3 regions of the Herbidospora sp. RD11066 genome follow, and region 2 is predicted to be linked to each of the others. Evidence: riboswitches for the same ligand, from Rfam matches in the RefSeq annotation. Region 2 holds a riboswitch; each other region holds the start of a gene.
What was found. Region 2 has a riboswitch for thiamine pyrophosphate ahead of tenA (thiaminase II). Riboswitches for the same ligand answer to the same signal wherever they lie in the genome.

Region 1 (10,058 bases), on a different contig from region 2:
ACCAGGTGACCCTGCTGGAGACCGGCCTGGCCCGTCTCGCCGCCGTCGCCGTCCACACCCACGGGCTGACCGGGGCCATCGAGCACGACGGGATCGTCCGCGCGATGGGCGTGGCCGGGCAGCCCGGAGCCGGGGCGGCCGGAGGCGTCGGCTTCGCCGCGCTCGCCTTCCTGAACGCGTCGATCCGGCCCGGCATCGCCTACCTGCTCGGCCTGCTCGACTTCGAGACCCACGTCGAGGGCGCCCGCCTCGTCATCACCGGCGAGGGCTCGCTCGACGAGCAGTCGCTGCGCGGCAAGGCGCCGGTCGGGGTCGCCAACGCGGCCATGCGGCACGGCGTGCCCGTCGTGGCGGTCTGCGGGCGGCGCGACGTCTCCGACGACGACCTGCGCAAGGCCGGGATCGAGGCGGCGTACGCCCTGACGGACATCGAGCCCGACCCCGCCCGGTGCATGGCCGAGGCGGGGCCACTTCTGGAGCGACTCGTGGCGAGTGTGGTGAAGGAGCGCGTATGACGGTTCTGGTGCGGTCACGCCGGGTGGTGACCCCCGAAGGGGTACGGCCACTCGGGGTCGACGTCGTCGACGGGCGGATCGCGGGGCTGGTGCCGTACACCACCCAAGAAGGCCTGGACCTCGGTGACGTCGCGCTGCTGCCCGGCCTGGTCGACACGCACGTCCACATCAACGAACCCGGCCGCACCCACTGGGAGGGCTTCGCCACCGCCACCCGGGCGGCGGCGGCCGGGGGCGTGACGACGGTGGTCGACATGCCGCTCAACTCGCTGCCGCCGACCACGACCGTGCCCAACCTGGAGATCAAGAAGAAGGCCGCGTACGGCCAGATCGCCGTCGACGTCGGCTTCTGGGGCGGCGCCATCCCCGGCAACCTCGGCGACCTGCGCCCGCTGTGGGACGCCGGGGTGTTCGGCGTGAAGTGCTTCCTGTCGCCCTCGGGCGTCGACGAGTTCCCCGCCCTCGACGGCAACGGCCTCACCCTGGCCCTGCGCGAACTGGCCCGCTTCGACGGCCTGCTCATCGCCCACGCCGAAGACCCCTGGACGCTCACCGAGCCCACCGGCCCCTCCTACGCCGAGTTCCTCGGCTCGCGCACCCAGGAGGCCGAGGTCAGGGCCATCGAGACGGTGATCGCGGTGGCCAGGGAGACCGGCGCGCGGGCCCACATCGTGCACGTCTCCGCCGGTGACGCGATCGCGGTGCTCCGCGAGGCCCAGACGGCGGGGGTGCGGATCACCGCCGAGACCTGCCCCCACTATCTGACCCTCAGCGCGGAGGAGGTCACCGGCACCGCCTTCAAGTGCTGCCCGCCGATCCGCGAGGCGGCCAACCGCGACGCCCTGTGGGCGGGCCTGGCCGACGGCACCCTGATGGGGATCGTCTCCGACCACTCGCCCTGCCCGGCCGACATGAAGAGCGCCGACGACTTCGCCGTGGCCTGGGGCGGCATCTCGTCGTTGCAGCTCGGCCTGCCCGCCATCTGGACCGAGGCCTCTTCCCGGGGGTTCACTCTGGAGGACGTCGTCAGATGGATGGCCCGGGGTCCCGCCGACTTCGCCGGGCTGTCGTACAAGGGCCGGATCGAGGTCGGCGCGGACGCCGACCTGGTGGCCTTCGACCCCGAGGCGGGCTTCGTCGTCGAGGCCGGCGACCTGGCCCACAAGAACCCCGTGACCGCCTACCAGGGGCGGTCGCTGCGCGGTGTCGTCCAGCAGACCTGGCTCCGCGGTGCGGCCCCCGGCCGCGGCCGGTTCCTGACGAGAGGTGCCCGATGACCTTCCGCCACCTTCCCGACCTGGCCGTTCGCGGCCTCGGCGGCTCCGTGATCGCCGCCAACGACGAGGCGTTCGCCGAACGCCAGGCGCTCATCCGCCCCTACCCCGCCCAGTTCCAGACCCACGACTTCGGCGCCAAGGGCCAGATCTACGACGGCTGGGAGACCCGGCGGCGGCGCACCACCGGGCACGACTGGGCGGTCGTCCGGCTCGGCCTGCCCGGCCGCATCCACGGCCTGGTGATCGACACCGCCTGGTTCAAGGGCAACTACCCGCCCTACGCCTCGGTCGAGGCCTGCGCCGTCGACGAGCCGCTCGACGCCCACGAACTGACCGGCTGGACCGAGATCCTGCCCAAGAGCCCCCTCGGCGGCGACCGCGAACACGAGTTCACCGTCGACGACCCGAACCGCTACACGCACGTGCGGCTCAACATCTTCCCCGACGGGGGAGTGGCCCGGCTGCGGGTGCACGGCGAGGTGGTGCCCGACCCGGCGTTCCTGCACGGCCTCACCATCGACCTGGCCGCGCTCGCCAACGGCGCCCGCGTGATCGAGTGCTCCAACGAGTTCTACAGCTCGCCCAACAACGTGATCGCCCCCGGCCTGGCCCGCCACCAGGCCGAAGGCTGGGAGACCGCGCGCCGCCGCGACGACGGCAACGACTGGCTGACGGTGCGCCTCGCCGGGCGCGGCACGATCACCGTCGCCGAGGTCGACACCAGCCACCTGGTCTTCAACGCGCCCGGCTGGCTGTCGCTGTCGGGCCGTGACGGCGATGGTGACTGGTTCAGTCTCCTCGGCAAGACCCGTCTCCAGCCCGACGCCCAGCACCGGTTCCGGCTCGACAGCGACCGGCCGGTGACCCACGTCAGGTGCGACATCTACCCTGACGGGGGCCTGGCCCGGCTACGCCTGCTGGGAAACCTGCTGAGCTAGAACCACAGATGGATGGTGCTGCCGGCCGGCTGCTGACCGAACGGCTGCTGGCCGCGGATCCGCTGCCCCTGGCCCTTGTCGCCGCCGGGACGGCCCCGCGAGAACAGCTTGTGCACCTGGACCTTGAACCCGGCCGCCTCTAACTCGCGCTTGCCCTCTTCGACGTTCTTGAACCGCACGTCGGGGACGTTCACGAAGTCGGGGGCGGCCACCGACGGGTCTTGCTCCCAGGGCCACTTGAAGCCGGTGTCGGGGCCGCGCGAGACGGTCAGGCAGACCCGGGCGCCCTTGTCGACCTCGGCGCCGGCGGCCGGCTCCTGGGCAATGACGAGGCTGGCCTGCTGGTCGTCGACGACCTCGTTGATGCAGCTCGGGTCGAAGCCGTTCTCCCGCATCAGCGCCTCGGCCTGGTCGCGCGGCAGGTTCACCACGTCGGGCAGGAGCAGGCCCATGCTGATCGCCAGGATGACGTTGGAGCCCTTCTCGACCTTCTTGCCGACGACGGGATCGGTGCGGATGACCAGGCCACGCCCTATCGTGTCGCTCGGGGTGCGGCGGATGCGGGACACGTTGAGCCCCGCCTCGGACATCGCCACCCGGGCGTCGGCCTCGGTCATGCCCTCGGTCTTCGGCACGCCGACCATCTCGGGGCCGCGCGAGGCGATGATCGTGATGACCGTGCCGCGTTCGGCCTCGACGCCCTTGACCGGGCTGGTCTCCAGCACCATGTCCTTGGGCACCTTGGGGTCGAAGCGGCCCTCGCCCATCTTGATGGTGAAGCCGTTGCTCTCGGCGAGTTGGCGGGCCGCCTCGATGTTGCGCTTGACCAGGTCGGGCACGATCGCGGTGCGGTCGAGCGTGAAATACCACCCGCTGAACGCGATGCCGCCCACCATCACCACGACCAGCCCGACGATGAACCAGTTCATGCGGAACCCGCGCCGGGCCGGGGACCTCGGCGGCCGGGTCGCCGGGACCTCGATGGCCGGCTGGATCATCGTGTGGGAGCCGGAGAAGAACGCCTGCTCGGCCGACTGCTGCCGGGCGGGCACCGAGTGGCGCCCGGTCGTGGCGGCGGGGAGGGTGCGGTGCACCTCGACGGCCGCCACCAGCATCGCGTTGGCGTCGTGGTGCCGGTCGACCGGTTCTTTGGCCGTGGCCCTGGCGACGAGCCCGTCGAGCGACGGCGGGATGTCGTAGGAGAACGAAGAAGGCGCGGGCACCGATTCGTGCACGTGCCGGTAGGCCACCGACACCGGGCTCTCGCCGCCGAACGGCTGACGCCCGGTGAGCAGCTCGAACAGCATGATCCCGGCGGCGTAGACGTCGCTGCGGACGTCGGCCTGGCCGGAGGTGACCTGCTCGGGCGCCATGTAGCCGACCGTGCCGATCATCACGCCGCTGCGGGTCTGGTTGCCGCCCTCGATGGCGCGCACGAGCCCGAAGTCGACGACCTTGACCCGGCCGTCTTCGGTCATCAGCACGTTCTCTGGCTTCACGTCGCGGTGGATCAGCCCGGCCTGGTGGGCGCTCCCGAGCGCCGCCAGCACCGGGATCATGATCTCCAGGGCCTCACGTGGCGCCAGCGGCCCCCGCTCGTCGAGCACGGCCCGCAGCGTCTTGCCGGGGAAGTACTCCATCGAGAGGTAGACGTGGTCGCCGTCGGTGCCCTGGTCGAAGACGTGCACGATGTTGGGGTGGGAGAGCGAGGCGACGGACTTGGCCTCGCCGATGAACCGCCGCACGAACTCGGGGTCCTCTGCCAGCGACCGGTGCATCACCTTGATCGCGACCATGCGGTCGAGCCGGACGTCCAGAGCCAAATAGACGGACGCCATGCCGCCCCGGGCGATCCGGGACTCGACGCGGTAGCGACCGTCGAGCACATGCCCGACGAGCGGATCGGAAAGCGTCGTGTCCACGGCCTCGAGTTTACGGGTGATTTGCCACGTGCTGAGTGCAGGAATCCCAAACCGAGACCGAAACAGGAAGGTTTACCCGTCTTGGAACGGTCGCCCCGGCGAGGACGCCTCAGCATATCGCCGCCGGGGAATTCGGCCCGCCAGAAACGCCCGGCGCCCCGCCTCGACCGCGCCGCGCATCGCCGCCGCCATCAGATCGGGCTTCCGCGCCCTGGTCACCGCGGTGGCCAGCAGCACCGCCGAGCAGCCCAGTTCCATGGCCAGCGCGGCGTCGCTCGCGGTGCCGATCCCGGCGTCCAGGATCACCGGCACCTGAGCGGATTCCACGATGAGCTCGATGTTGTGGGGGTTTCGGATGCCCAGTCCGGATCCGATCGGGGAGCCCAGGGGCATGACCGCCGCGCATCCCACCTGTTCCAGCCGCCGGGCCAGGATCGGGTCGTCCCCGATGTACGGAAGCACGACGAAACCGTCGGCGACCAGGCGTTCGGCCGCGTCGAACGTCTCGATCGGATCGGGCAGCAGGGTTCTCTCGTCGGCGATGACTTCGAGCTTGACCCAATCGGTATTGAGCGCCTCCCGGGCGAGTCGCGCGGTCAGCACCGCCTCACCCGCGGTGAAACAGCCGGCGGTGTTCGGCAGCACTTTGATGGCGCGTTCGCGCAGCACGTCCAGCACCGAACCGCGGCTCGCCGGGTCGAGCCGGCGCATCGCGACCGTGGTCAGTTCGGTGCCCGAGGCCGCCAGCGCCCGGTCGAGCACTTCCAGCGACGGAGCGCCGCCGGTGCCCATGATGAGCCGCGAGCCGAACTCCTCGCCGCCGATCAGCAGGGGATCGTCCATCGGTGCCTCAGCCTCCCTGGACCGCGGTCAGAACCTCGACCCGGTCGCCCTCGGCCAGCGGGGTCGCGTCCCACGCGCCCCGGCTGACCACCTCGTCGTTGACCGCCACCGCGATCCCCGCGGCCTGCGAGGTCAGTGTGTGCACGGCCTTCGTCACCGTCGCCCCGTCGTCGAGGTCGCAGGGGTCGCCGTTGATCGTGATGCGCATTCAGATCCTCGCCGGGTCGCACTCGGGCATCGGGTTGGGGTCGCCGTGGAGACCGGCGACGACGGCGTCGGCCGTCAGCGGCGCGAGCAGCACGCCCGCGCGGTGGTGACCGGCCGCCACCCACACGCCGCCGTGCCTGCCGACGTAGGGGAGGTTGTCGGGGGTGCCGGGCCGCAGCCCCGCGAAGGTCTCGGCCAGGTCGAGCTCGGTGATCCCCGGGACGAGTTCGCGCGCGTCGCGCAGCAGTTCGTAGACGCCGCCCGCGGTCACCCGGGTGTCGAACCCGAGCTCCTCCATCGTCGCGCCGACCACGATCTCGCCGTCGTCGCGGGGGACCAGGTAGACGTCGGAGCCGCGCACCTTGCCGCGTACACACTTCTGGAGGAGGCCGCGCGGGCCGCGCAGCCGCAGGATCTGCCCCTTCACCGGCCGGACCGGCAGCCCGGGGAGCAGGCTCGGCGTCCAGGCACCGGCGGCGACCACGATCTGGCCCGGTATCCCGTCGAGAGAGGTGACGTGCTCTTTGACGATCTTCCCGCCCGCGTTCTGGAAGGCCTTCTGGAGGGCCTGGGTGACCCTGCGGGGGTTGACCCACAGGTCGTCGCGGGCCAGCAGCCCGCCCCGGACGTTGGGCGAGAGCATCGGCTCGGCCTGGCGGCACTGGCGCCCGGTCAGCCGCTCCACCCGCAGCCCGAGCTTCTCCTCGAAGGCGGCCAGTTCGTCGAGCTGGGCCAGGTCGTCGGCGTCGTAGGCGACCTCGACCGTGCCGTCGGAACGGAGATCGACCGGGACCCCGCTGGCCTGTTCGAGCTCGCCCGCGAACTCGGGCCACCGCTCCAGCGAGGCGAGGCCGAGGCGCAGCAATGGTTCCTCGGTGTAGGTGACCTCGCTGACCGGCGCCAGCATGCCCGCCGAGGCGCGCGTCGCCCGCGAACCCGGGTCGGGGTCGGCCAGCGTGACGGTCAGGCCCCGCGAGGCGGCCCGCCACGCGATCGACAGACCGGCGATACCGCCGCCGATCACGAATACATCTGAAGCGTTCATCGCGCTCCCTTCGCCGGCATGATCCGGATCAGGTTCGATAGCGGTCGGGAACCTGTGGAGTTCCCCTCTCAGCCCGGTCAGCCGGACTCCCGCGCGTCTTTGTCCCAGAGTAATGCGAATTGATCTGATGCGCACAACACGGAATCGCTCTGATGTGCGAGCTACTTACTCAATTCGTTACCGAATCTCCATTGGCGGGTGGGCCCGTCGGCAATCTAGGGTCTACTCGTGGATCACGTCGTGGTGGTGGGGGCCGGCCTGGCCGGCGTCCGGAGTGTCGAGGCGTTAAGGGCCCACGGATACCCAGGGCGCATCACTTTGGTCGGCGAGGAGCCTCATCGTCCCTATGACCGCCCGCCCCTGTCGAAGGCGGTCCTCCTCGGCGACGCCGACTCCACGGTCGTCGACTCCGATCTCGAGGCGCTGAACGTCCGCCTCATGCTCGGCACCGCGGCCAAGGGCCTGCGCGACGGCGTCCTGTCCACGACCGACGGCGAGCTCTCCTTCGACGGCCTGGTCGTCGCCACCGGCGCCACCCCGATCCGCCTGCGCGGAGAGGGCCACCAGCATGTCCTGCGCACCATTGACGACGCCCTCGCGCTGCGGGCCAGCCTGGTCGAGGGCGCCCGCGTCGCCGTCATCGGCGCGGGCTGGATCGGCGCCGAGGTCGCCACCGCCGCCGCGCGGGCGGGCTGCCGCGTGACCGTCGTCGAGGCGGGCGACGCCCCCGTCTCCACCGCCCTGCCCATCGGCAGGTACATGATCCCCTGGTACGCCGAGGCGGGCATCGACCTGCTGCTCGACGCCACCGTGGGCACCGTCGACCCCGACGGCCTCACCCTGATGAACGGCGACAGGATCCCGGCCGACGTGGTCGTCACCGGGGTCGGGGTACGCCCCAACGTCGCCTGGCTCGACGGCTCCGACGTCGAACTCGACAACGGCGTGCTGGTCGATGAGCACCTGCGCAGCTTCTCGCCCAACGTGGTCGCCGTGGGCGACTGCGCCAACTGGTACAGCCGCCGCTTCGGCCGCCGCATGCGCGTCGAACACTGGGACACCGCCCTAGGCGCGCCCGACACCGCCGCGGCGACCTTGATGGGCGAGAACGCGATCTACGACCCGGTGCCCTATTTCTGGTCCGAGCAGTTCGGCCGCATGGTCCAGTACGCCGGTCACCACCACGGCGCCAACCTGGTCCTGCGCGGCGACCCCGAGACCGACGCCAAGTGGGCGGCCTGCTGGCTGACCGCCGACCACCGCCTGGTCGCCATCCTCACGGTCGACAGACCACGCGATCTGGTGCAAGGCAGACGTCTCGTCGAAGGACGGCAAAGGCTCGACGCCACCCGCCTCGCCGACCCAAGCGTTACCCTTCGAGACTGCACCGTGGCGTAAACTGGGTGTTTCGTGGAGGCGGCCGTGTGGTAATGGTGGATTCGTGACGCTTACAGTTGCGCAGATCGACCGAGACACCGACCAGCTCGTGGGGGAGTGGCTCCCTCTCTCGGACGTAGCGAAGAAGCTCCAGCTCAGCATCGGCAGGGCGAAGCAGCTCATCAAAGACAAGAAGCTCGTCGGCGCCCGCAGGGGCGGCGGGGAGCCGCAGATCCCGGCGGTGTTCATCGCCGGAGGCGACGTCATCAAGGGTCTCCCGGGAACGCTGACCGTGCTCGCCGACGCGGGCTTCAGCGAACTCGAGTCCATCAGATGGCTTTTCACTCCCGACGAGTCGCTGCCCGGCGCCCCGATCGACGCCATCAAGGCCGGGCGCCACACCGAGGTGAAGCGGCGGGCCCAGGCACTCGGGTTCTAACGGCCCCATGGCATCGTGGGGCGGGTGACCGATCCCTCCCGGCGCAGACTCGCCAACTCCCGCCTGTACCTGTGCACCGATGGCCGCCGAGAGCGTGGCGACCTGGTCGAATTCCTCGACGCCGCGCTCTCCGGCGGGGTGGACATCGTCCAGCTCCGTGAGAAGGGCCTGGAGGCGCGGGAGGAACTCGCCCTCCTCGAGGTCTTCCGCGCGGCCTGCGACCGGCACGGAGCCCTTCTGTCGGTCAACGACCGGGCGGACATCGCCTACGCGGCCACGGCCGCCGGGTTCGGTCCCGACGTGCTTCACCTGGGTCAAGACGACCTACCCGTACCGATCGCCCGCGCCCTCCTGGGCGAGGAGATCGTGATCGGCCGTTCGACCCACGCCTTCGACGAGGCCACCGTGGCAGCGTCGGAACCGGGCGTGGACTATTACTGCTGCGGCCCGACCTGGCCGACACCCACGAAGCCAGGCCGGCCCGCACCGGGCCTCCCACTGCTGGCCCACGCCTCGGGCCTGGGTGCCGCGCGGCCCTGGTTCGCCATCGGCGGCATCGACCTGGGCAACCTCGACGAGGTCCTCGCCCAGGGCGCGACCCGCGTGGTCGTCGTACGCGCCATCACCGAGGCCGAAGACCCGAAGGCGGCGGCCCAAGAGCTGAGCAACCGCCTCAAGACGGCCTGAACCGGCTTCCCGCGACCGCGACGGCCGTTGCGGGACGCGGTATCGCGTTGTGCGCGGCAACGCCTTCTTTCACGCTGGCGTCGTCGTCTGGGATCCGGCCCGCTGGGCGGGATGTGTCGCGGTATCGAGGTGTGCGCGGCAGCGCGTTCTTTCATGTTGGCGTCGTCGTCTGGGATCCGGCCTGCTGGGCGGGATATGTCGCGAGATTGAGCCGTCCGCGGTCGGAGGTGACCCGGCCTGTTGCGCCGGATGTATCGCGGTATCGAGGGGTGCGCGGTCGCCGCTGTATCCGGCCCGATGGGCCGGATATTTCCGGACTCGTCTAGTTGCGCCGGGTCGTCGCCGCGATGGCGAGGGCTTTGAGGGCTTCTCGGGCGTCGGCCGTGATGGGGGCCGCGTCGAGGACCGACAGGGCCTCCTTTACGTACGTGGTGATGAGGTCCTCGGCCGAGGCGAGGGCGCCCGTGTCGACGATGACGCCTCGCAGCGTTTCCACGCCCTCGGAGTCGAGTTTCGGGTCGCCGACGAGGGTGCGCACGGTCTGGGCCTGGGAGGCGGACGCGAGCTCCAGGGTGCGGGCGATGAGCATCGTGCGCTTGCCCTCGCGCAGGTCGTCTCCGGCGGGCTTGCCGGTCTCGGCGGGGTCGCCGAAGACGCCGAGGACGTCGTCGCGCAGCTGGAAGGCGATGCCGACGTTCTGGCCGTAGCCCGCGCAGACCTGGTCGATCCAGTCTTCACGTGACCGGGCCGCCAGGGTCATGCCGAGGCGCAGCGGATGTTCGACGGAGTACTTGCCGCTCTTGAACAG
Region 2 (10,058 bases):
ACCGGCGTGACGGCCGTCGTCTGGACGCCCTGGCCCGCCACCCACTCCATGATCTCGCTGTGCGGCAGCTCGCTGAGGCGCGTCTCGGCACCCTCGAAGGGCAGGGCGCCGTACCCGAAGAAGGTCAGCTCGCAGACGTAGGGGCGCTCCTTGGTGCGGAGGGTGCCCGCCGCCGCGCTTCGGGGGTTGGCGAAAGTGGTGCCGTCGTGGGCCTGCCGCTTGGCGCACGCGTCGGCGAACTGGGCGGCGGTCATCATGACCTCGCCGCGCAGCTCCACGGTGACCGGTTCGGCCAGCCGGCCGGGCAGTCCGACGATGGTGCCGATGTTGTGGGAAACGTCTTCCCCGGCGACGCCGTCACCGCGCGTGATCAGCTGGACCAGCCGCCCCCGCCGGTAACGCGCCGACACCGCCAGCCCGTCGAGCTTGGCCTCCACGCTCCACGCCTCGACCGGACGCCCCAGCCGCCGCTCCAGCGAACCCGCCCACGACACCAGTTCGTCGGGGCCGAAGACGTTGTCGAGGCTGAGCATCGGCACCGTGTGCGGCACGTCGCCCACGACCGCGCCGCCCGCGACCTTCCCCGTCGGGGAGTTCGGCAGCACCTGCTCGGGATGGGCCGATTCGAAGGCCTCGATCCCGCGCACCAGCCGGTCGTAAGCATCGTCGTCGAGGGTGGAGGTGCCGTCGGCGTAGTAGGCGGCAGCGGCGTCGACGGCCAGCTGGACGGCCTCGGCGTAAGCGGTCTCATCCGAGATCAGCGTCATCGGGGGCGTTTCGTTCATGATCCCATCCTCTCGAACGGCACTGACATTTTCCGGCTCCGGAACGACGAACGATACGACTGCGGTGTGACGCCGACGACGCGTTTGAACCTCTCACGGAACGCGGTCGCCGAGCCGAATCCGGACCGTGCGGCTACGCGTTCGACCCCCTCGTCGGTCGTTTCCAGGAGGAACTGGGCGCGCCGCACCCGGGCCCGCAGCAGCCACTGCACCGGTGTGGTGCCGGTCTGCTCGCGGAAGCGGCGGCTGAAGGTGCGCCCGCTCATCCCGCCGCGCCGGGCCATGTCGGCCAGTGTGACCTCGTGGTCGAGGTTGTCCTCGATCCACGACAGCACCGGGTCGAGCAGCGATCCCCGCGGAACGGCGGGCCGGGTGTGCGGGACGAACTGCGCCTGCCCGCCCTCGCGTTCCAGCGGCACCACCGACACCCGGGCCGAGTCGGCGGCGACCTCCGAACCGAAGTCGCGCCGCACCAGATGCAGGCACAGGTCCAGCCCGGCAGCCGCTCCGGCCGAGGTCAGGACGGCGCCGTTGTCGACGTACAGGACATCGGGTTTGACGTCCACGAGCGGAAACCGCCGCGCGAGCCGGTCGGCGGCGGCCCAGTGGGTGGTGGCGCTGAGGCCGTCGAGCAGCCCGGCGGCGGCGAGGGTGAAGGCGCCGACGCAGATGGAGGCGATCCGGGTGCCGCTCGCGGCCGCCGCGCGCAGCGCGTCGAGGACCTCCTCGGCCGGCGGCGAGGCCTCCTCGGAACAGCCCGGGACCACGATGGTGTCCGCCTCCCGCAGCGCCGCGAGGCCGTGCGGCGCGATGAGGGTGAAGGCGGTCCCGGCCACCTGCGGTGCCGGGGCGCAGACCAGCACTTTGTACGGATTGCTCCCGTCGCCCAGCCGCGCCCGCCCGAACACCTCGATCGGCGTCGCGAGGTCGGCCGCCACCACATGGTCCTGAGCCAGGACCGCCACCGTGTGCATGCCGACCACCGTAGAGGTGGCGAGAACCCGGCGGAGATTGTCGATTCACCCCGTGGGGCGCCCACGCGCGGCCGATCTAGCCTGCCGCGCATGGACATCGTCATGCCGATTCTCATCGGGCTGGTCTTCGTCGCGGTCATGTCACTGTTCCCCGAACCGCGCCGCCGTCACGTCAACGCCGTGCTGGTCGGCGGCGCGGGCGCGGCCTATCTGAGCGGCGGCGGGCTCGGCTACTGGGAACTTTTGCTACCCGTGGTGATGACCTTCGTCGCGTACAAAGGGCTCAACAGCTGGACCTGGATCGGTGTCGGCTGGCTGATCCACACCGCCTGGGACGTCGTCCACCACCTGAAAGGGAGCCCGATCCTCCCCTTCTTCGAGCATTCGTCCTTCGGCTGCGCCATCTGCGATCCGGTCATCGCGCTGTGGTGCTTCGTCACAGCGGCCAGGACTCGCGGCGCCACGCCGCGTCCCAGAACATCCACTCATAGCGGGCCGTGGTGGCGAAGTGTTCCGCGGCCCGCGCGCGCTGCGCCTTGGTGGCCTCCTCGCCGACCCGGTCGGTGAGGGTCACCACTCTGCGGACCGTGTCCTGAAATGCCTCGTTCCCGTACGCCTCGATCCACCGCCGGTAGAGCGGATCAGGAGATGACCGCTTCAGCAGGTCCTCCCCCACCCGGGCGTAGATCCAGTAGCAGGGCAGCACCGCCGCCAGTCCGTCCAGGAACGAACCCCCGTAGACCGTGGCCAGGACATAGCTGGTGTAGGCCCGGGTGGTCGGCCCGACCGGCGCGGCGGCCGCCTGTTCGGCCGAGCCGCCGAGGTCGGCCATGAAGGCGGCGTGCATCTCGCGCTCGGCCGCGATGGCCCCGGCGGCATCGCCCGCGAAGGCGCTGGTGGTCTCGTCGTCGGGCGCCTTGGCCGCGCACACGGCCAGGGCGCGGGCGTAGTCGCGCAGGTAGTGGGAGTCCTGCTCGACGAAGTGGCGGAACGCCTCACGGGGCAGCGTTCCGTCGACGAGCCCGGTGATGAAGGGGTGGTCGAGAATCGCCTGGTAGACGCGGGTGTCCCATAAATCTTGGCTGTACGTCACTACGGACCTTCTCCCTACGCCGGCATGACCCGGTCAGGTTCGAGCGGTCTGTGGCCGCCTCAGCCACACTCTCAGCCCGTTGCGCGGGCTCCCGCGATGTCGTGATCGAGCCTAGACCACCCCGCCATTTTCCGGCAAAGCCCGGTGCCGCCTCCGGCCAGCGGGAATGGGCAGGTGGGGGCGATGCGGCATGACATCTCACGACCCTCCCGAGGGGCCCGTCGAGCGGGCGGCGGAGAAGGCGAACGCGGCGGCGACCGAACGGCGGCCGTTCGGCGAGCAGGGGCGGCCGTTCAACCGGCGGTCGCCGTTCCACGTGGGGATGATGGCCGCGGCGGGCGTGGCGGTCACCTACGGGGTGATCCTGCTGCTGGGGGCGGCGAAGGACGTGCTGATCCTCATCGGGCTGGGGCTGTTCCTGGCGATCGGGCTCGATCCGGCCACGAACTGGCTGGTGCGGCGGGGGGTGCCGCGCTGGGCCAGCGTGCTGATCATCGTGGTGGCGACGCTGGCGCTGGTCGGGGGCTTCCTCGCACTGGCCATCCCGGTCGTCGTGGCGCAGGTGAGCCAGTTCGTCCACGACGTGCCCATGTATCTCCAGCAGGCGACGAACCAGAACACGCTCGTGGGGCGGCTCAACACCCGGTTCGACCTGGCCCGCGTGATCCAGGAGCTCGGTACCGGTAAGAGCGAGATCTCGCTGGTCGGCGGGCTGCTGGGCGCGGGCGAGGTGGTGGCGGGCGCGGCCTTCTCGACGGTGATCGTGCTGGTGCTGACGATCTACTTCCTGGCCGACCTGCCCCGGATCAAGGCCACCGCCTACCGGTGCGTACCCAACTCGCGGCGCCCGCGCGCGATCCTCATCGGCGAGGACATCCTCAGCAAAGTAGGTAGGTTCGTGCTCGGCAACCTCGTGACGTCGACGGTCGCCGGGGTGCTGACCTTCATCTGGCTGGTGATCTTCAATGTCCCGTACGCGCTGTTGCTGTCGCTGTTCGTCGCGTTCATGGACCTGATCCCGGTCGTGGGGTCGACCCTCGGCGGACTGGTCGTCTTCCTGGTGGCGCTTTCGGTCTCCTTCCCCGTCGCGCTGGCCACCGCCGTCTTCTTCGTGGTCTACCGGCTCTTCGAGGACTACGTGCTGGTCCCGCGCATCATGGGCGCGGCCGTCGAGGTGCCCGGCGTGGTCACGCTCGTCGCGGTGACACTGGGCGCGGCCCTGCTGGGCATCCTCGGCGCGCTGTTCGCCATCCCGATCGCGGCGGCGCTGCGGCTGATCCTGCGCGAGGTCGCCTTCCCGCGCCTGGACACGTCGTGAGGTTCAGGCGCGCCAGACCCGCCGCAGGTTGAGGGTGTCGCCGATGGTGACGGTCGGGTCTCCGTCCACCAGAAGGAGATCGGCCCGCAGACCTGCGGCGATGCGCCCCCGGTCGGTGAGCCCGAACCGCCGTGCCGGGACGGAGGTCGCCGCGCGCAGCGCCTCGATCGGCGTGAGCCCCGCCTCGACCAGGTAGCGCAGCTCACGGTGGAGGCTGGCACCGTGCACGACGCCGCCCAGGAACGGCAGCGGCGCGGGCGCGGCGTCGGTGCCCGCGAGCAGGTCGACCCCCGCGTCACGCAGCGCCTTCACCGAGGCGAGCACGTCGTCGAGACGGCCCTGCGGATAGCGGTCGTAGCTGCTGCGCAGGGTGGCGGTCCAGGCGGCGTCGAGCCGCGATCCCACGCGCGGATCGTCGGCCAGATCACCACCGGTGATCCCCATCATGGACGCGTTCAGCACCACACACGGCACCACGAACGCCCCCGAGGCGGCGATGACATCGATGATCTCGGCGGTGTGCGGCTGATCCATGAACAGGTGGGCGAACCCGTCGATACCGGCCTCGGCGGCCATCCGCGTCGCCTCGACCGTGAGGGTGTGCGCGATGGCGAGCAGCCCGTGCCGGTGGACCTCGGCGACCCCGGCGTTGAGCGTGGCCTGGTCGAGCATGGGCAGACCGGGATGGCCTTCGACCGAGCCGTCGTCCACCATGAACTTGATGTAGTCGGACCCGTCCGCGACCAGCCGCGGCACGAACGCGACCGCCTCCTCCGGGGTACTGGCGAACGGCATCAGCGGCAGGTCGGGCCCGGCCGCGGGCTCGAAACCGGGCGGGAACAGCTCGCTCGGATGCCCACCCGGCGGCGTGATCCCGAACCCCGACGAGCGCACGTCGGCGACCGTGTCGGGCAGGTGCGCACGGCCTTTCTTGGTGTGCAGCCCCTGCATCTCCAGCTCGGTGGTGACCCCGAACCGCAGCGCCAGCGCAAGCGCGGGTTCGGAGGTGTGGACGTGGGCGTCGATCAGCCCGGGTAGCAGCGTGCCGCCCTGGGCATCGACGATCTCCGCCCCGTCGGGCGGCGGGGTGCCGACGGCGGCGATCAGCGCGCCGTCCAGCAGGACGGTCGTCTCCTCACGGACGCGCTCGCCGTCGAACACACGGGCGTTGACGATGGCCGTGGTCATGGTGCCTCCTCAAGTATGCATGATGCAATTACATGCTTAATAGCACATATATGCACCTTGTGGTAGAAAGGCGATGTGAGCGCAACACCGCAGGAGGAGCCGCTCCTCGACGCCGTGGGCATGGCCTTCGCCCGGCTCCGCCGCCGCACCATGCAGGCCCCCGTCGACGGCCCCGTGGGCCGCAAGGACCTGACGCGCAACCTGGTCCTCAACATCGTCGACGAAGCGGCCGAGGCGGGCCGCGAGATCACGATCGGCGCCCTGGCCGACCACCTGATGGTCGACGCGTCGGTCGCCAGCCGCATGGCGACCGACTGCATCAGCAACGGCTACCTGGTGCGGGCCGCGTCCCAGCTCGACGGGCGTCGCACCGTCCTTCAGCTGACGGGCGAGGGGGTGGCGCTGCTGGCCCTGTTCCGCCACCAGCAGCGCCAGGCCTTCGAACACATCACCCGCGACTGGCCTCGGGCGGAACGGCTGGAGTTCGCCCGGCTTCTACTGAAATACGCCGACGCCACCGCCCGGCTCCCGGCCCCTGACGCGTCTTAGGAGAACCCGCGTGGACCTCGGCTCGTCCTTCGGCACGGCGGCACCCGCTTATGCGGAGCACCGCCCGGATTATGCGCTCGCCGCCGTCCGCTGGGCACTGGAGCCTGCGCTGGGCTCTGACATGCTCGTTGTTGAGCCTTTGCCCGGCCAGCCGGCGGCGGATGCCGACGCGATCGCAGCCGAGCTCGCACCCAATCCACACGTCCTGGACCCAGGCACCGAGTCGCGGACCAGCATGATCGTCGTTGGGCCTATGCCCGGCCCGCGCATACCGGACCTGGGCACCGAAACCGACATGCTGGCCGCAGCGGATAGCGACGCGATCGAGCCCGCACCCTGTTTTGGTGTCCCCAACCGAGACACCGAAAGCGGCACGCTAGCCGCAGTCGATGCCGACATGATCGCGGTTGAGCCCACATCCGGTCCGCGCATCCTGGACCTCAGAGCCGGAGCCAACGCGATCGAGCCCGCACCCGGTCTGCGTGCACTGGACCCCGGCGTCAGAACCGACACACTCGCCGCGGCCGATGCCGACACGATCACTACCGAGCCGGCACCCGGTCTGGGCGCGCCCAACCGGGTCACCGAAAGCGGCACGCCAGCCGCAGTCGATGCCCGCCGAATCGCAACTAAGCCCACATCCGGCTCGCGCGTCCTGGACCTCGGCGCCGGAACGGGCAAGTTGACCGCCGCGCTGGTCACGGTCGGCGCCGATGTGATCGCGGTGGAGCCCGATCCGGCGATGCTGGCCGAGTTGCGCCGTTCGTTGCCTGGTGTCCGTGCGCTTTTGGGCAGTGCCGAGGCGATCCCGTTGCCCGACGCGTCGGTCGACGTCGTGGTGGCGGGCAATGCGATGCACTGGTTCGACATGGACGTCGCGGGTCCCGAGATCGCCCGGGTCCTGGTACCCGGCGGCGTGCTGGCCGGGCTGTGGAACGTCCTCGACGACGAAACCGAGTGGGTGGCCGGGCTCGCCCAGGTCAGCGGGGGCGCGGCCATCGGCCCCCGTGACACCCCTGCGAGCTGGCGTAACGAGACCGCCGGGCTGCGGATTCCGCCGGTGTTCGGCTCGGCGGAGCGGGCCGAGTTCCCGCACGGCCAGCGGCGCACCGCCGATTCACTCGTCGCGACGCTCGCAACCCGCGCCGGGCTGCTGGTCATGCCGGAGCCGGAGCGTCGAGCCACGCTCGCCCGGATCCGCGACTACCTGGCCGACCGCCCGGAGACCGCCGACGGCGAGTTCACTCTCCCGATGCTGACGGCGGTACTGCGCGTGGTCACCAGGGGATGACGCCCGCGTCGTCGGCGAACGTCCCGGTCGGGCCGCCGTCGGGCAGCGTCGCGTACCTGATCGCGACGGCCGCGCCCTCTTCCGGAGTGCGGCCCACGAAGCCGGTGAAATCGGTCGCGACCAGCCCTGGGCAGACGGCGTTGATCAGGATGCCCGTCCCGGTGAACTGCCGGGCGTAGTGCACGGTCACCGCGTTGAGGAACGACTTCGACGGCGAGTAAGCCGCCATGATCGGACCGATCGCGACGTCGGGGTCGGCCTGGCGGGTCACCGAGGCGACGCTGCTGGAGACGTTCACGATGCGCGGTGACGCCGAGCGCCGCAGCAGCGGCAGCATCGCGTTGGTCACCCGGATCACCCCGATGACATTGGTCTCCACGACCGTCCTGACCACGTCGAGGTCGAGCGTCGTCGGATCCTGCTCCCAGCCCGGCCCGGTCGGCCCGGAGATTCCGGCGTTGTTGACCAGCACGTCGAGCCGATCGAGCCCGGCGGCGGCCTCGGTGACGCTGCGGTCGTCGGTGACGTCCAGGAGCACCCCGAAGGCATCGGCCCCGGCGGCGCGCAACTTCTCGACGGCGCTCTCCAGCCGCGCCGCGTCGCGGGCCCCCACGCCGACCCGGTAGCCGAGGGCGCCCAGCCCGGCCGCGATCTCACATCCGATTCCCTTGTTCGCGCCGGTGACCAGCGCGACCTTCGTTTCGCTCATGGCCCGATGCTCGCGCGCGGCCGGGCGGCCCGGCCAACACCGATCCGGTCGCCTGTGATACCCGGCGGGTATGGTGGTGGGCGTGGACAGCCTGGAAACGCGGGAATTGCGCTACTTCGTCGCGGTCGCCGAGGAACTGCACTTCGGCCGCGCCGCCGAACGCCTCGGCATGGCCCAGCCGCCGCTGTCCCGCGCGATCCAGCAGCTCGAACGCCGCCTCGGCGTCTCGCTCCTCGATCGCAACCGCCGCGGCGTCGCCCTCACCGGCGCCGGAGAAGTGCTCCTGTACGAAGGCCGCGCCGCCCTCGACGCCACGGCCGCGGCCGCCCGGCGCACCCGCCGCGCCGGTGGCGCCGACAGCTCCCGCGACCGATTGGTCCTGGCGGTCAAGGCCGCCGGCGTGCACGAACTCCTCCAGAAACTCCTCGACGCCTACGCCGCCCGGCCCGGCGCCGCCGAGATCGAGGTGCTGCTGTGCGGCTTCTGCGACCAGGAGGGCCTGCTGCGCGACGGCCGGGCCGACGCGGCGCTCATGCACACCCCATTCAACTCCCTCGCCGGATTCGACAGCGAGGAACTCATGAGCGAGGGCCAGATCGCCATCCTGCCCGCCGGTCACCCCCTCGCGAGCCGCCCGGCTCTCTCGACGGCCGAGGTGAGCGACATCCCCGGCCTGCCGCTCGCCCGCTGGCCGAACCGGGGCGTCTACCCGCCCGGCCCCGGCCCGGAGATCCGCGACCAGACCCAGCTCGCCCAGCTCATCGCCCTCGGACGCACCGTCACGATCCTGCCCGACTCGGCCCGCCCCTGGCTGTGGGCCGACCACGCCGCCGTCCCGCTCACCGACGCGCCCCGCGTCGTCACGCACATCGCCTGGCCCGCTCACAGCCGCTCCCTCCCCCTTGCCGACCTGGTGCGCACCGCCGTAGAGCTATGACCCGCCGCCGGGGGTGACCAACCCGGTCTCGTACGCCACCACCACCGCCTGCACCCGATCCCGCAGCCCCAGTTTCGACAGGATGCGCGCGACGTGGGTCTTCACCGTCGCCACGCTGAGGTTCAGCCGGTCGGCGAGCTCGGCGTTGCTCAGACCGGTGGCGAGCAGGCGCAGCACGTCCACCTCCCTGGACGTCAGCCGCGACAGCTCCCGATGCAACGCGGGCGCGACGTTGTCACGGCGGGCGAAACGCTCGACCAGCCGTCGGGTGATGGTCGGCGCGAGCAGCGCGTCACCCGACCGCACCAGGCGGACCGCCGCGACCAGGTGCTCGGGGGTGACGTCCTTGAGCAGGAACCCGCTCGCTCCGGCCGCGAGCGCGGAGTAGACGTAGTGGTCGAGGTCGTAGGTGGTGAGGATCAGCACCCGGGTGTCCCCGGCGCCGGCCCCGCTCGTGAGGATCCGGCGGGTGGCTTCGAGGCCGTCCATACGCGGCATCCGGATGTCCATGAGCACGACGTCGGGCCGGGTCCGCCGCACCGCCGCGACGGCCTCCTCCCCGTCGGCCGCCTCCGCCGCCACCTCGATGCCGTCGGCGGCGAGGATCATACGGAACCCCGTGCGGACCAGGGCCTGGTCGTCGGCGATGACGGCACGCAGCGAATCGGTCATGGCGCGCTCCCGGGGACGCCCGCTTGGGCCTGGAACGGACCAGTATTTTGCGTGCACTCGTAGACGGAACCCTCATCAACCGTTCGACCGGCCTTCAAGATGACGCCATGAACGGCGAGCCGCACGGTCGAAGCGTGATTCGAAACCTGCTGCTGGTCTCCCGGTTGTCGCAAACGGCGGGCGGCCCGGTCATCCCCTAGATCCGTGGAACCCCCGTCGCCCATCCAACCTGTCTCCAGCGGGCTGCCTACAAACCGTTCGATCATGGCGTGAACCCAGAATCCTCCATCGGCCATCCAGGCGACCCCCAGCGGGCCGCCGCAGACGGCCATCCGCTCGATCATGCCGTGCCCCGTCTGCAACGTGCCGTTATGGATGGAAGAGCACCAGGTCACGGGGTGCTCCAGGGGACACTCACTTTGACTCGGAATCCCCCCTCGGCTGTCCGACCGGCTTCCAGTGTGCCGCCGTAGACGGCGAGGCGCTCGCGCAGGCCGATCAGCCCCCGGCCGTCGCCCGAGCGTGGCCCTGTGCTCCGGATT
Region 3 (10,058 bases), on a different contig from region 2:
GGAACGACTGGTCCGGGAGACGCAGGCCCTCTACTCCGGCGCGGGCACCTCGATGTTCGCCGGAGTCGGCACGGGTCTGGCCCAGATCCCGTTCGCGTTCGTGCTGTACAACGTGTTCACCCACCCGGTGATCGCCGGGCAGCAGAACGTCCTGATGACCCACAGCGCGCTGTCGGTGCCCCTGAGTGAGCACCTCGGAGCGGTGATCGCCCACTCCGGGTTCTTCGGTGTGCCCACCCTGGTCTTCGTCGGTCTCATCGTGCTCATCGCACTGGTGGCCTGGCAGTCGTCGCGACTCGTGATCGGGACGCCTGAAATGCCGGGTAGTGGGCTGTTGAAACTGCTTCCTTACGGGACCGTGCTCGCCGCCGCGTTCCTGCCCTTCGCGGCGGGCGTCTACCTGCTGATCAGCACCGCCTGGACAACGACCGAGCGGCGGCTACTCAGCGCTTAGACGACTTCGCTTATTGCGCTTATTTCGGACTCACCCGACCGACCATTTCGGCCAGGCTGCGGGGCGTGGACGATGGCCCAAACAGTCGTCGTCTCGCCCTCGTGGCGAACCCCCCAGCGCTCCGCCAGGAACTCGACGATGCCGAGCCCCCGGCCCCCCAGAGACGAGAGGGTCGGCCTTCCCGCCCGCGGCTCGGTGGTGGCCCCACCGTCGCTCACGGCTACTTCCACATGTCCGTCACCGCAGGCCCATGTGACTCTGAGCTGCCCAGACGCGAGAGGATGTGCATGTCGCAGGGCATTGCTCAACAGTTCGCTCATCACCAGGACCGTGTCGTCGACCGCAGCCTCGTAAACTCCGGAGGCAAGCAGGTCGGCACCGAGGCGCTGACGCGCCACAGCAACGCTCGCCAGAGCGTACGGCAGCATGATGACGCTCGACGCACTCACCTCCCCGTTCTCCCGAACCCCCTGAAGATGGTCACCCCAGTACGACCGAAATGCCCCGTTAGCTGACTCTGGAAACCGAGACCTGATTACAGCTTGTGCACATTGGACAATAGGTCAGCTTCGGTGTTACCCCGGCCTTACCGCCCCGGTGTGTCGGGTGCGGTGACAAACCCCTCTCTGCGGAGCACGAACTGCATACGTGTACCACCCTCGGGTCGGGGCAGTGCGGCCACCTCCCCACCTTGGGCCCGCGCGAGGCTCCGGACGATGTAGAGACCGAGCCCCACACCCCCGAATCTGCGGCGGTCGCCGCTCTCGCCTTGGACGAACCGTTCGAAAACGCGCTCACGATCGGACGGGGCGATGCCGATGCCCTCGTCGTCGATCGTCAGGACGACTTGGGACTCCTCTGACCAGGCCGACACCTGGATGAGACCGCCGTCGGGCGAATATTTGAACGCGTTCTCCAGCAGCTGGTCGAGCAGTATGGCGGTGGCGAGCGCGTCACCTCGTACGAGAGGAAGGTCGTCGGGGACCCGCACCTCGACGCGGTGGCGGTCCGAGAGGACCGGCAGCCCCAAAGTCGCGGCACGCACGCGTTCGGCCAGGTCGAAGGCCTCGTCGCGGACCGACGGCTCGGCCGCCCCGGCGCGGGCGCCGAGCAGCAGGTGGTCGATCAGCCGCCCGAGCGACTTGGCCCGCTCGGCGATGGTGTGGACGTGGGCCCGCCGGTCGGTGTCGGAGAGCTTGTCCCACCGGTCGGCCAGCGTGCTGGCGAAGCCGGTCACGACGGTGATCGGGGTGCGCAGTTCGTGGCTGGTGGTGGCCAGGAACAGGTCCTTGGCCTCCTCCAACTCCTTGGCGCTGGTGATGTCGCGGAAGTCGGCGACGATCTCGCCGGTCTCCGGGATGGTCGCGCAGAGGACGTCCAGCCATCTCCCCGATTCGAGCTGGAAGGTCAGCTTCTCGCCGGGTTCTGGCAGGTCGAAGGGGGGTGGACGGCCGATCACGTCCTCGTAGGCGTAGCCGGTCAGTTCGGCCGCCTTGGGGTTCCAGCGCGTGACCGTGCCGCTCTCGCTGAGCACGGCGATGCCGTCGGCGCTGGCGTCGAAGACCGCGCGTTCGTGGGCGCGCTGCCGGATGGCGTCCTGGTAGGCGACCGCGTTGCCGACCGCGATCCCGGCGTGCCCGGCGAGCAGTTCGAGCAGTTCGAGCTCCAGGTGGCCGGGCTTGCGCCGGGCGAACAGGGCGTAGAGCGCGCCGTAGGGCCGCCCGCCGACGGCCGCGATGGCGACCGCGATGGTGTGCAGGCCGTCGAGCTGGGCCCAGATCAGATCTTGGAGCCCCTCTGGCCCGGTCTCCAGGATGACCGGTTTGCCGGTGCGCAGCAGTTTGCCCACCAGGCTGCTGCCCAGGTCGGCGGTGGCGCCCTTCATGGGTTCGGGCAGCCGGTGGGTGCTGACCAGCCGGAGCTTCTCGCCGTCGATCAGCACGAACCCGCCCGCGTCGGCCCCGGTCAGCTCGGTCAGCGAGCCGGCGATCCGGTCGAGCACCACGTTCTGGTCGAGCTCGGCGTTGATGTCGCCGACGACGTCGGTGAGCCTTCTGACGAGCTGGGCGCGCCGCACCGACCGGGCCCGCGCGGCCTCGTTGTCGTCGCGCTGGTGGTAGACGCCGACGTACCCGAGCAACGCGCCCGAGGGTGTGCGCAGCGCACTGATGTCGGCCTGCACCTCGATGAGCGTTCCGTCGCGCCGGAATCTCCGGGTTCGCAGCTGTACGGGACCACCTGTGCGCACCCTTTCGAGCACCGCGTTGTGCTCGGCCATCAGCTCCTCGGGCACGAAGGGCGGGCGGCGTCCGACGATCTCGTCGGGGGACCAGCCGAACATCCGTTCAGCGGCGGGATTCCACGTGACCACCGACAGATCGCGATCGAGTGCGACGATGGCATCGGCCGCGCTGGCGACTACCGCCCGCGCGATCCCTTCGTCCTCGTCGTCACGTTTATCCCAGTGGTCACATTCCACGGGTCCATCGTGCCGCTTTTCCGCTCGTGATCATGGGCTTTTCCCATGCTCCGCTACGCTGCCCTCGAACCCGGGGAAGGGAAGTGCCATGGACGCGTCGGCCGCATCGGGCGACCTGGAGGCACTGCTCCGGGTCACCTCACCCACGTACGTCGGGGAATCCGTCCCCACGATCGCCTTCGGCACCCACGACACGACGGCCGGACGGATGGTCCTCGCCGTCACCGCGCGGGGTGTGATTGCCACCACATTCGACGACGAACACGCGGTGTACGCCCGGGTCTACCGGGAGGTCGGGTCGTTCATCGGCCATGACCCCAGCCGCCTCGACCCGCTGAAGCGGGAGATCGACGCCTACTTCGACGGGCGGCTGCGCACGTTCACGCTCCCGTTCGACCTCCGCCTCGCGACGGCGTTCGCCCGGAGCGTGCTGCAGATGATCACCTCGACGCCCTACGGCACGACCACCACCTACGCCGCGGTCGCCGCCCGCATCGGCCGGCCCCAGGCGCTGCGCGCGGTCGCCAACGCGGTCACCGAGAACCCCGTCTGCCTGCTGGTTCCGTGTCACCGGGTGGTCGAGGGGCCGGGGCTGCCGGGGGCCTACGCCGGTGGAAAAGCCGCCAAAGAGATGCTGCTGAACCTGGAATCCGCTTAGCCAACGTGTCTGTCCCCACACGGTAAACCTGTGATCACTCAATGTGATAGTAATCTCACGCCGAGCAATCACCAGGTCACTAGTGGGGAGTGGTCATGCTGGGGTTCATCGTCGCCGTCGGGTCGGCGGTCGCCGTGGTGGCACTTTCGGCGTTCATCTTCAGAAGGTTCGGCACCGGGAGCGAGGACTCCGACCCCGGCGGCCCGACGGTCGGCCACGCCGGGTCGATGCTGTCGGCGCTGTTCCTGCTGGTCTTCGCCATCGCGATCGTCGTTCCGTGGACGACCGCCGACGCGGCCAGGCAGAACACGTACACGGAGAGCCAGTCGGCCGTGGAGGCCTACTGGGCCGCCAACGAGCTGCCTCCGGCCGCCGCGGCGCAGGTGCAGGCCGGGCTGCGCGACTACATCGGCTTCGTGGTCGACCAGGAGTGGCCGCTGATGGCCGAAGGCCAGCTCAGCACCGAGGGCACCACCCGCCTCAACACGCTGCGCACCCAGGTCTCCGGGCTGGTCGTCCAGGGTGACGACCAGGAAGACGCCAAGGCGGCCGTGGTCGACCAGATCTCCCAGCTGAGCTCGTCGCGGGTCCAGCGCGCCGCCGACGCGGGGGCCACCCCGCCGACCATCCTGCTGGTGCTGACCGTGGTGACCGGCCTGATCGTGCTGGTCTTCCCGTTCCTGGCCGGGGCCCGCCCGAAGGGCATGGCGCTGCTGCCGATGCTGGCCATGGCGGCACTGCTGGGGGTCGGCATCTTCATGGCCTTCGACATCATCCATGTGTTCGACGGCGGGCTGGCAGTGAAGCCCGACGCGTTCACCAGCGCACTGGCCGAATTCGGCCGAATCTCAGGATTGAGCTGATGACAAGCCGAATAACCGCCGCGACACTCGGCTTCCTGATGCTGGCCACGCTCTCGGTGGCCTCGGCCCCGGCCGCGACGGCCGACGGCATCCTCGACGTCGGTGTCGGCGTCGGGCCGGGCGTGGGGGTGTGCGTCCAGGTCGGGGTCATCCTCGACGTGGAGTTGGGGGTCGGTGTCCTCCAGCAGCCGCCGTGCAACCCGCCACCGCCTCCACCGCCGCCTCCGCCACCACCGCCGCCCGCCGAGGAGCCACCGGCGCCGACCCCGTCGGAGACGCCGTGTCCGCCGCCTCTGCCGGAGGAACCGCAGGTGGAGCCGCCACCGCCACCTCCGCCGCCTCAGGTGGAGGAACCGCCGCCGCCTCCTCCACCTCCGCCGCCACCGCCGCCGCCACCCCCGCCGCCGCCTCCTCCGGTGAGAGAGCCGAAGCCGAGGGTGGAGCAACCGGCCAGGGTCGTTCCGGTACGCCTTCCGAAGCCGGTCCCGACCGTGAAGAAGCCGTCACCGCGTCCCAAACCGACGCCGTCGGCGACACCGGAGCGGCGTGAACCGAGGGTCGCGGCCGTGGCCAACCCGAAGAAACGTGAGAACCCGCTGAAGTCGGTGCTCTTCATGGTCGTCCTGTCGACCGTGATCGCCTCGGCCGCGGCGGTGGCCTTCACCCGGATCAGATAGTCGCCTTGACCGAGCGCCGCCTCAGGCCCCCGATCGCCAGCGTGACCAGCGCGGCGACCAGGAACGCCCCGAGTGCGGCGCTCATCTGGGGCACGAAACCGAGCGCCTCCCGCGCCGAATCCCAGATCGCATCCCACCATTCGATCTTGGTCGGCGCCGCGACCATCCACCAGGCGGCGAACCCGAGCACCCACGGCACGATCATGATCCACCGCGACGGCGCGTGCTCCGAGGTGTCCCACCTGCGGCGCCCGCCGAGCAGGAAGTAGTCGACGGTGAGCACCGCGAACATCGGCACGAACACCGCCCCGATGATCCCCAGGAACGCCGAGTAGGTGTCCGCGCTCACGAAGATCGCCAGCAGCGTGACCAGCACCCCGATGACGACCGAGAGAATCCGCCGGTCGACCTTCGGCATCAGGTTCTGCAGCGACATCGTCACCGAGTAGACGTTCACGAACGACTGGTCGGTCTCCCGCAGCACGAGGATCCCGAAGAAGACCGCCCCGAGCGACGCGGTGACGAACGGATCCCAGACCTGGTTGACGTCGTTGCCGACGAGCGCCAGCGCCGCGATCCCCAGCGCCAGGCAGGAGACCTGGGCGATCGTGTAGCCGCCGACCACCCCGCCGAACGCCGCCCTCGAACTCTTCGAGAACCGCGAGAAGTCGGCCGCAAGCGGCACCCACGACACGCTCAGCGCGATGACGTAGTCGACGGCCGGCGTGAACGCCTCCCACGACCCCGCTCCCAGCGAGGGTCCGCGCGAGATCAGCTCGTACGCGAAATAGATCATCGCCAGCACGACGCCGACGGTGACGTAGCGGCGCAGGATGCGCACGGCGCCGAGCGGCTTGATCGTGAGCGCCGTGGTGATCACCCCGGCGATGACGACCCAGACCGCGTAGGGCACCGTCACCCCGAACTGCCCCGCGATGGCCTGCGCGCCCTGGGCGATGACCCAGAGTTCGAACGCCCCCCAGCCCAGCATCTGGATGATGTTCAGCACGCTCGGGAGATAGGAGAGTTTCGCCCCGAAAAGCCCTCTGAGCAGCATCATCGCCGGGGCGCCCGTCTGGGTGCCCGGAATGGCGGCCAGGCCGACCATGGCCGTACCGATGAGACTGCCCACCACGGCGGCCGTCAGCGCTGCGACGAAACTCAGCGGACGGTCCCCGAGGGGGTTGACCAGCGCGATCGCTCCTGAGAACCCGAGCAGTGACACCCCGAGGTTGGCCCACAGTGCACCCTGGTCGAGCAGGCCGAGCGTTTTCGGCGGAGCCTCGTCGAGGGTGAGGGGTGCCTCGGAATCGATGACAGCGGTCATCACACACACGCTCCCTACGCCGGCATTACCCGGACAGGTTCATGCGGTCGGCGACGCTGGTCGCCCTCTCAGCCCGGTTACGCCCGAGCTCCCGCGGTTCTTAGGTTGTGAACGAACCGGGATCAGCCCGGTTCGTCCCCACATGATGCATCATGTGCACCCGTTCGACCACCCCCGACAGGTCAGGAGCCCGGGAAGACGACCCGGCCGACGGACGGGGCGGGCAGATGTTTCTTCGCGCCCCACCAGTCGAAATTGACGCAGGTGTCGCGGCCGGGGGCGTCCTGGCCGTCGTCCACTTTCGCGCAGAACCGGTTCGGCAGGCCTTTCGCACTGGTGTACATGTGCCACTTGACGTCCACCGCCGCCTGGGCTTCGTCAGGCTTCGGGGTGTCCGCCCGCAGTGACGGCGAGGCCGCGTAGAGGTCGCCGTAGGCGATGACGCCCTCGTACATGGTCGCGTTGCGGCGCTTCCCGGCCTTGAGCAGCGCCTTGAGCGTCGTCGGTTCGACGATGAAGACGGGGTTCCAGAAGGGGTTGTACTCCCTGGGACCGGCCCGCCAGACCTTCCCCTTGGGCAGGGAACGCACGATCGCCGGGCTGGTGCGGTAGGTGTACTTCCCGCCGCCGAGCGACCTGATCCGGTCCTTGACGGGAGCGCGCTTCACCCGCGTCTCGTAGGCCACCACCTGTTTGCGGCCGAACTCCAGCCACCCCTCCTGCCAGAAGACCAGCTTCGCCGGGGCGCTGGCGAACGAATGCCCCCACTCTCGGATCATGACGCCGTGGCCCGGCACGTACTGCGCCTTCACCGCCGTCAAGGGATCCGCAGCCCCCACCGCAGGACTCGGTACGCCAAGTCCGGCGGCCACAAGGACGACAACCATCGTTCGCCGCATCACGGGGTGCATTCTGCACCAGATCGGGGGATCTACGAGTGTTCGGTCACCTGTCCGGGGGTGCGGGAGCCGGCCAGTTCCGTGAGCCGGGCCAGGTCCAGTCCGTCGCAGGTGAGCTCGTTCGAGGCGATCTCGGCGCGGATGACGGGTTCCGCGGGTCCCGGCAGGGCCACCGTGGCGGTCTGCATCGCGGCCCAGTCGCGGAGCTCGTCGATCGAGGGCTGCGGCAGCTCAGGTGAGTACTGGACGATCAGGGCGTTGTCCCCGGCGAGCAGGTGCTCCAGGCTGCCGCCGGTGGGCATGTTCTGGTCGCCCGGGGCGTAGAAGGCCCGGTCGGGGTGGTGCCACTCGGTGTCGCCGGGGGCCGCGAGGGGCGTACGCGGGCCTGATTCGCAGGTGACCGCCCCCGGCTCGGACGCGGCCGGGGTGCCGGCGCATGCGGTGCACAGGGCGAGCGCCGCCGCGGCCGGGAGGAGAAAGCGGCGCATCGGTTCACTCCTGATCGAATCGCGAGGCCGGTGGCCCGAAGGATCTCGGGCCACCGGCTGTGGAACGGGTGGGTCAGCCGACCTGGAGAACGGCCGAGCGCGAGACGATCACGCCGGTCGGGTCGGTGGCGCGGACCCGGTATTCGGAGCCGTTCAGCTCGGGCGCGGCGACCACGTCGATCGCGAACGAGGTCTGGCCGGGGACGTCCGCCCAGTCGGCCGAACCCGGAGCCTTGACCTGCCACTGGTAGGTGACGTTCTGGCCGTCGGCGGGGGCCGCGAAGACCGCGTCGTCACCGGGCTGGTGGGTGGCTCCCACCGGCTCCGACTGGAAGCGCAGGATGATCGCGTCGTCGGCGAGCACCTTCATCCACTCGGCCAGTTCCTTGGCGCGCTCGCGGATGGGGGTGTTGTCGGGACCGGGCAGGTTGGCCTTGACCTCGCGGCGGACGACCTTGGCCTCGTCCATCGCCTTGATGTAGTCCTTGACCAGGTAGGCGTTGTACGAGGCGTCGATCGCGCCGTTCAGCGTGGCGGCGAGGTCGGCACTGACGGAACCGTCGGCCACGCCGGCGGCGACCAGGCCGCGCATCTCGGTGTGGGTGGAGCAGTTGCCGGAGGTCGCGCCGGCGGCCCACTTGATGCCTTCCAGGATGTTCTGCTGGAAGAGCGGGTTGGCGGTGAGCTGCCAGTTGTGCAGCAGCGCCTGGGTGAAGGAACGCCCGCCGTCGAAGTTGGCGCACCACGAGATCGGGTGGTCGGCGCCCTCGATCCGGCCCGCGCTGTTGCCGATGCCGTTCACGTAGGTCGACTCGGTCAGCGTCTGCAGGACGTGCACCTTCTCGCGGGGAAGGAAACCCCGCCAGTTGTAGAGCTCGTCCGAGATCGTCGTCTTCTTCTCGAAGTGACGCGTGGCCGGGTGGGTGCCGTCCTCGGTGACCAGTTCGGCGACGAGGCAGCCGCCACAGGTGTTCTGGATGCCGCCGGCGTTGGAGCCGTGGTTGTCGAACTCACCGCCGGTCAGGTTCTTGTACCAGTCCCAGTTGTGCATCGAGTCGGTGGCGCCGTGGATGGCCACGAAGCCGCCGCCGTTGCGGATGTAGGTCTGGAGCGCGGCCTGCTCGTCGACGGTGGCACCGGGGGTGGTCGTCGAGGGCCGGTTGGTGACGAACACGTCGTTGCCGACGCTGGAGACGCCGACCAGGGCGTCGTACTGCGACAGACGCTCGGCGCTCTCGAACGGGTTGCCCTGCACCGACACCTCGGGGCTGAGGTAGTCGTAGACGTCGACGTCGAAGGAGTTGGCCCGGCCGAGGTCCTGGATCGTCGCCATCGTCAGCGGGATGTGCTCGTGGCGGAACGCTCCAGGGCGGTTGCCGAACAGCAGGATCTTGAACTTGGGCCGCTTGTTCCGCACGGCCTCGCCCGGAGCCCGGAACGGGTAGCGGTCCATGCCCTTGCCCGCGCTCACCGCGACACCGGTGGCGATGGCGGGGTGGTCGACGCCCTGGAGCACTTCCACCAGGTAGGCGGCGTCCTTGACCAGGGAGTCACGCATGTGGCCCGCGGGGGCGACCTTGGCGGCCAGCGCGCCGAACTTGGTCAGGGACGCCTCGGCGGTGCCGCCCTCGGCCTCGGTGAGCAGGGCCAGCAGGCGGGCGCCGTTGGGCGTGGAGATCTTCCCGGCGGTCACGTAACGCTGCACGAGGGCGCGCAGGTCGGCGATCGAGGTGGTGATCTCGAAGGTCAGCGTGTACTTGGCGCCGTTGCCGGCGGAGTCGCCGACATTGACCGCCCAGGTGTGCTTGCCGACCGAGAGGGTGGCCAGGTCCAGCGGCATCGGGTAGGTCCAGACGCCGTCGATCCACATGTCGCGGACCGCCGCGCCGCCCGAGCCGGGGGTGGCGTCGGTGCGGGTCGGGTTGATCGAGGCGGCGGTGGCGCTGTGCGCGACCTTGCCGGTGGCGATCGCCGGCCAGGCCGCAACCGGCGGCTTGGTGTCGATGCGCACGGTGATCGTCCGGGCCGCCGAGGCGTTTCCGGCCGCGTCGACCGCGACGTAGCTCACCGTGCTGTTGCGGTCGCCGCTGATCACATGTGCGGCGGTGCCGCGGTTTCCGTTCCGCACGGCGGGTACGTCGACCGCGACCCCCGCGATGGTCACCCGGAACAGGTTGACGACGTCGTCGTCGGTCGCCGACAGGTTCAGCGTG

Region 1: another riboswitch for thiamine pyrophosphate. It lies ahead of thiO (glycine oxidase ThiO); the one in region 2 lies ahead of tenA (thiaminase II).
Region 3: another riboswitch for thiamine pyrophosphate. It lies ahead of ACYQ78_RS14015 (purine-cytosine permease family protein); the one in region 2 lies ahead of tenA (thiaminase II).

The regions. Positions count from the first base shown of each region.
Region 1 is NZ_BAAGDO010000001.1:554,458-564,515, forward strand. It holds gene ACYQ78_RS02530 (glycerate kinase) at 1-515, shown strand, start outside; gene allB (allantoinase AllB) at 512-1,792, shown strand; gene alc (allantoicase) at 1,789-2,730, shown strand; gene pknB (Stk1 family PASTA domain-containing Ser/Thr kinase) at 2,727-4,652, opposite strand; gene ACYQ78_RS02550 (thiazole synthase) at 4,725-5,495, opposite strand; gene thiS (sulfur carrier protein ThiS) at 5,503-5,703, opposite strand; gene thiO (glycine oxidase ThiO) at 5,704-6,747, opposite strand; TPP riboswitch at 6,736-6,850, opposite strand; gene ACYQ78_RS02565 (NAD(P)/FAD-dependent oxidoreductase) at 6,976-8,145, shown strand; gene ACYQ78_RS02570 (Rv2175c family DNA-binding protein) at 8,189-8,563, shown strand; gene thiE (thiamine phosphate synthase) at 8,588-9,250, shown strand; gene ACYQ78_RS02580 (polyprenyl synthetase family protein) at 9,573-10,058, opposite strand, start outside.
Region 2 is NZ_BAAGDO010000002.1:1,171,143-1,181,200, forward strand. It holds gene ligA (NAD-dependent DNA ligase LigA) at 1-785, opposite strand, end outside; gene ACYQ78_RS10960 (GlxA family transcriptional regulator) at 782-1,759, opposite strand; partial or broken gene ACYQ78_RS10965 (DUF6010 family protein) at 1,898-2,143, shown strand; gene tenA (thiaminase II) at 2,196-2,852, opposite strand; TPP riboswitch at 2,847-2,957, opposite strand; gene ACYQ78_RS10975 (AI-2E family transporter) at 3,043-4,170, shown strand; gene ACYQ78_RS10980 (amidohydrolase family protein) at 4,174-5,358, opposite strand; gene ACYQ78_RS10985 (MarR family winged helix-turn-helix transcriptional regulator) at 5,434-5,907, shown strand; gene ACYQ78_RS10990 (class I SAM-dependent methyltransferase) at 5,918-7,198, shown strand; gene ACYQ78_RS10995 (SDR family NAD(P)-dependent oxidoreductase) at 7,185-7,907, opposite strand; gene ACYQ78_RS11000 (LysR family transcriptional regulator) at 7,990-8,844, shown strand; gene ACYQ78_RS11005 (response regulator) at 8,839-9,516, opposite strand; gene ACYQ78_RS11010 (sensor histidine kinase) at 9,908-10,058, opposite strand, start outside.
Region 3 is NZ_BAAGDO010000003.1:539,829-549,886, forward strand. It holds gene yidC (membrane protein insertase YidC) at 1-454, shown strand, start outside; gene ACYQ78_RS13990 (ATP-binding protein) at 451-882, opposite strand; gene ACYQ78_RS13995 (PAS domain S-box protein) at 1,041-2,933, opposite strand; gene ACYQ78_RS14000 (methylated-DNA--[protein]-cysteine S-methyltransferase) at 3,022-3,591, shown strand; gene ACYQ78_RS14005 (bestrophin-like domain) at 3,687-4,454, shown strand; gene ACYQ78_RS14010 (hypothetical protein) at 4,454-5,131, shown strand; gene ACYQ78_RS14015 (purine-cytosine permease family protein) at 5,124-6,458, opposite strand; TPP riboswitch at 6,452-6,563, opposite strand; gene ACYQ78_RS14020 (hypothetical protein) at 6,641-7,270, opposite strand; gene ACYQ78_RS14025 (hypothetical protein) at 7,390-7,845, opposite strand; gene ACYQ78_RS14030 (ThuA domain-containing protein) at 7,919-10,058, opposite strand, start outside.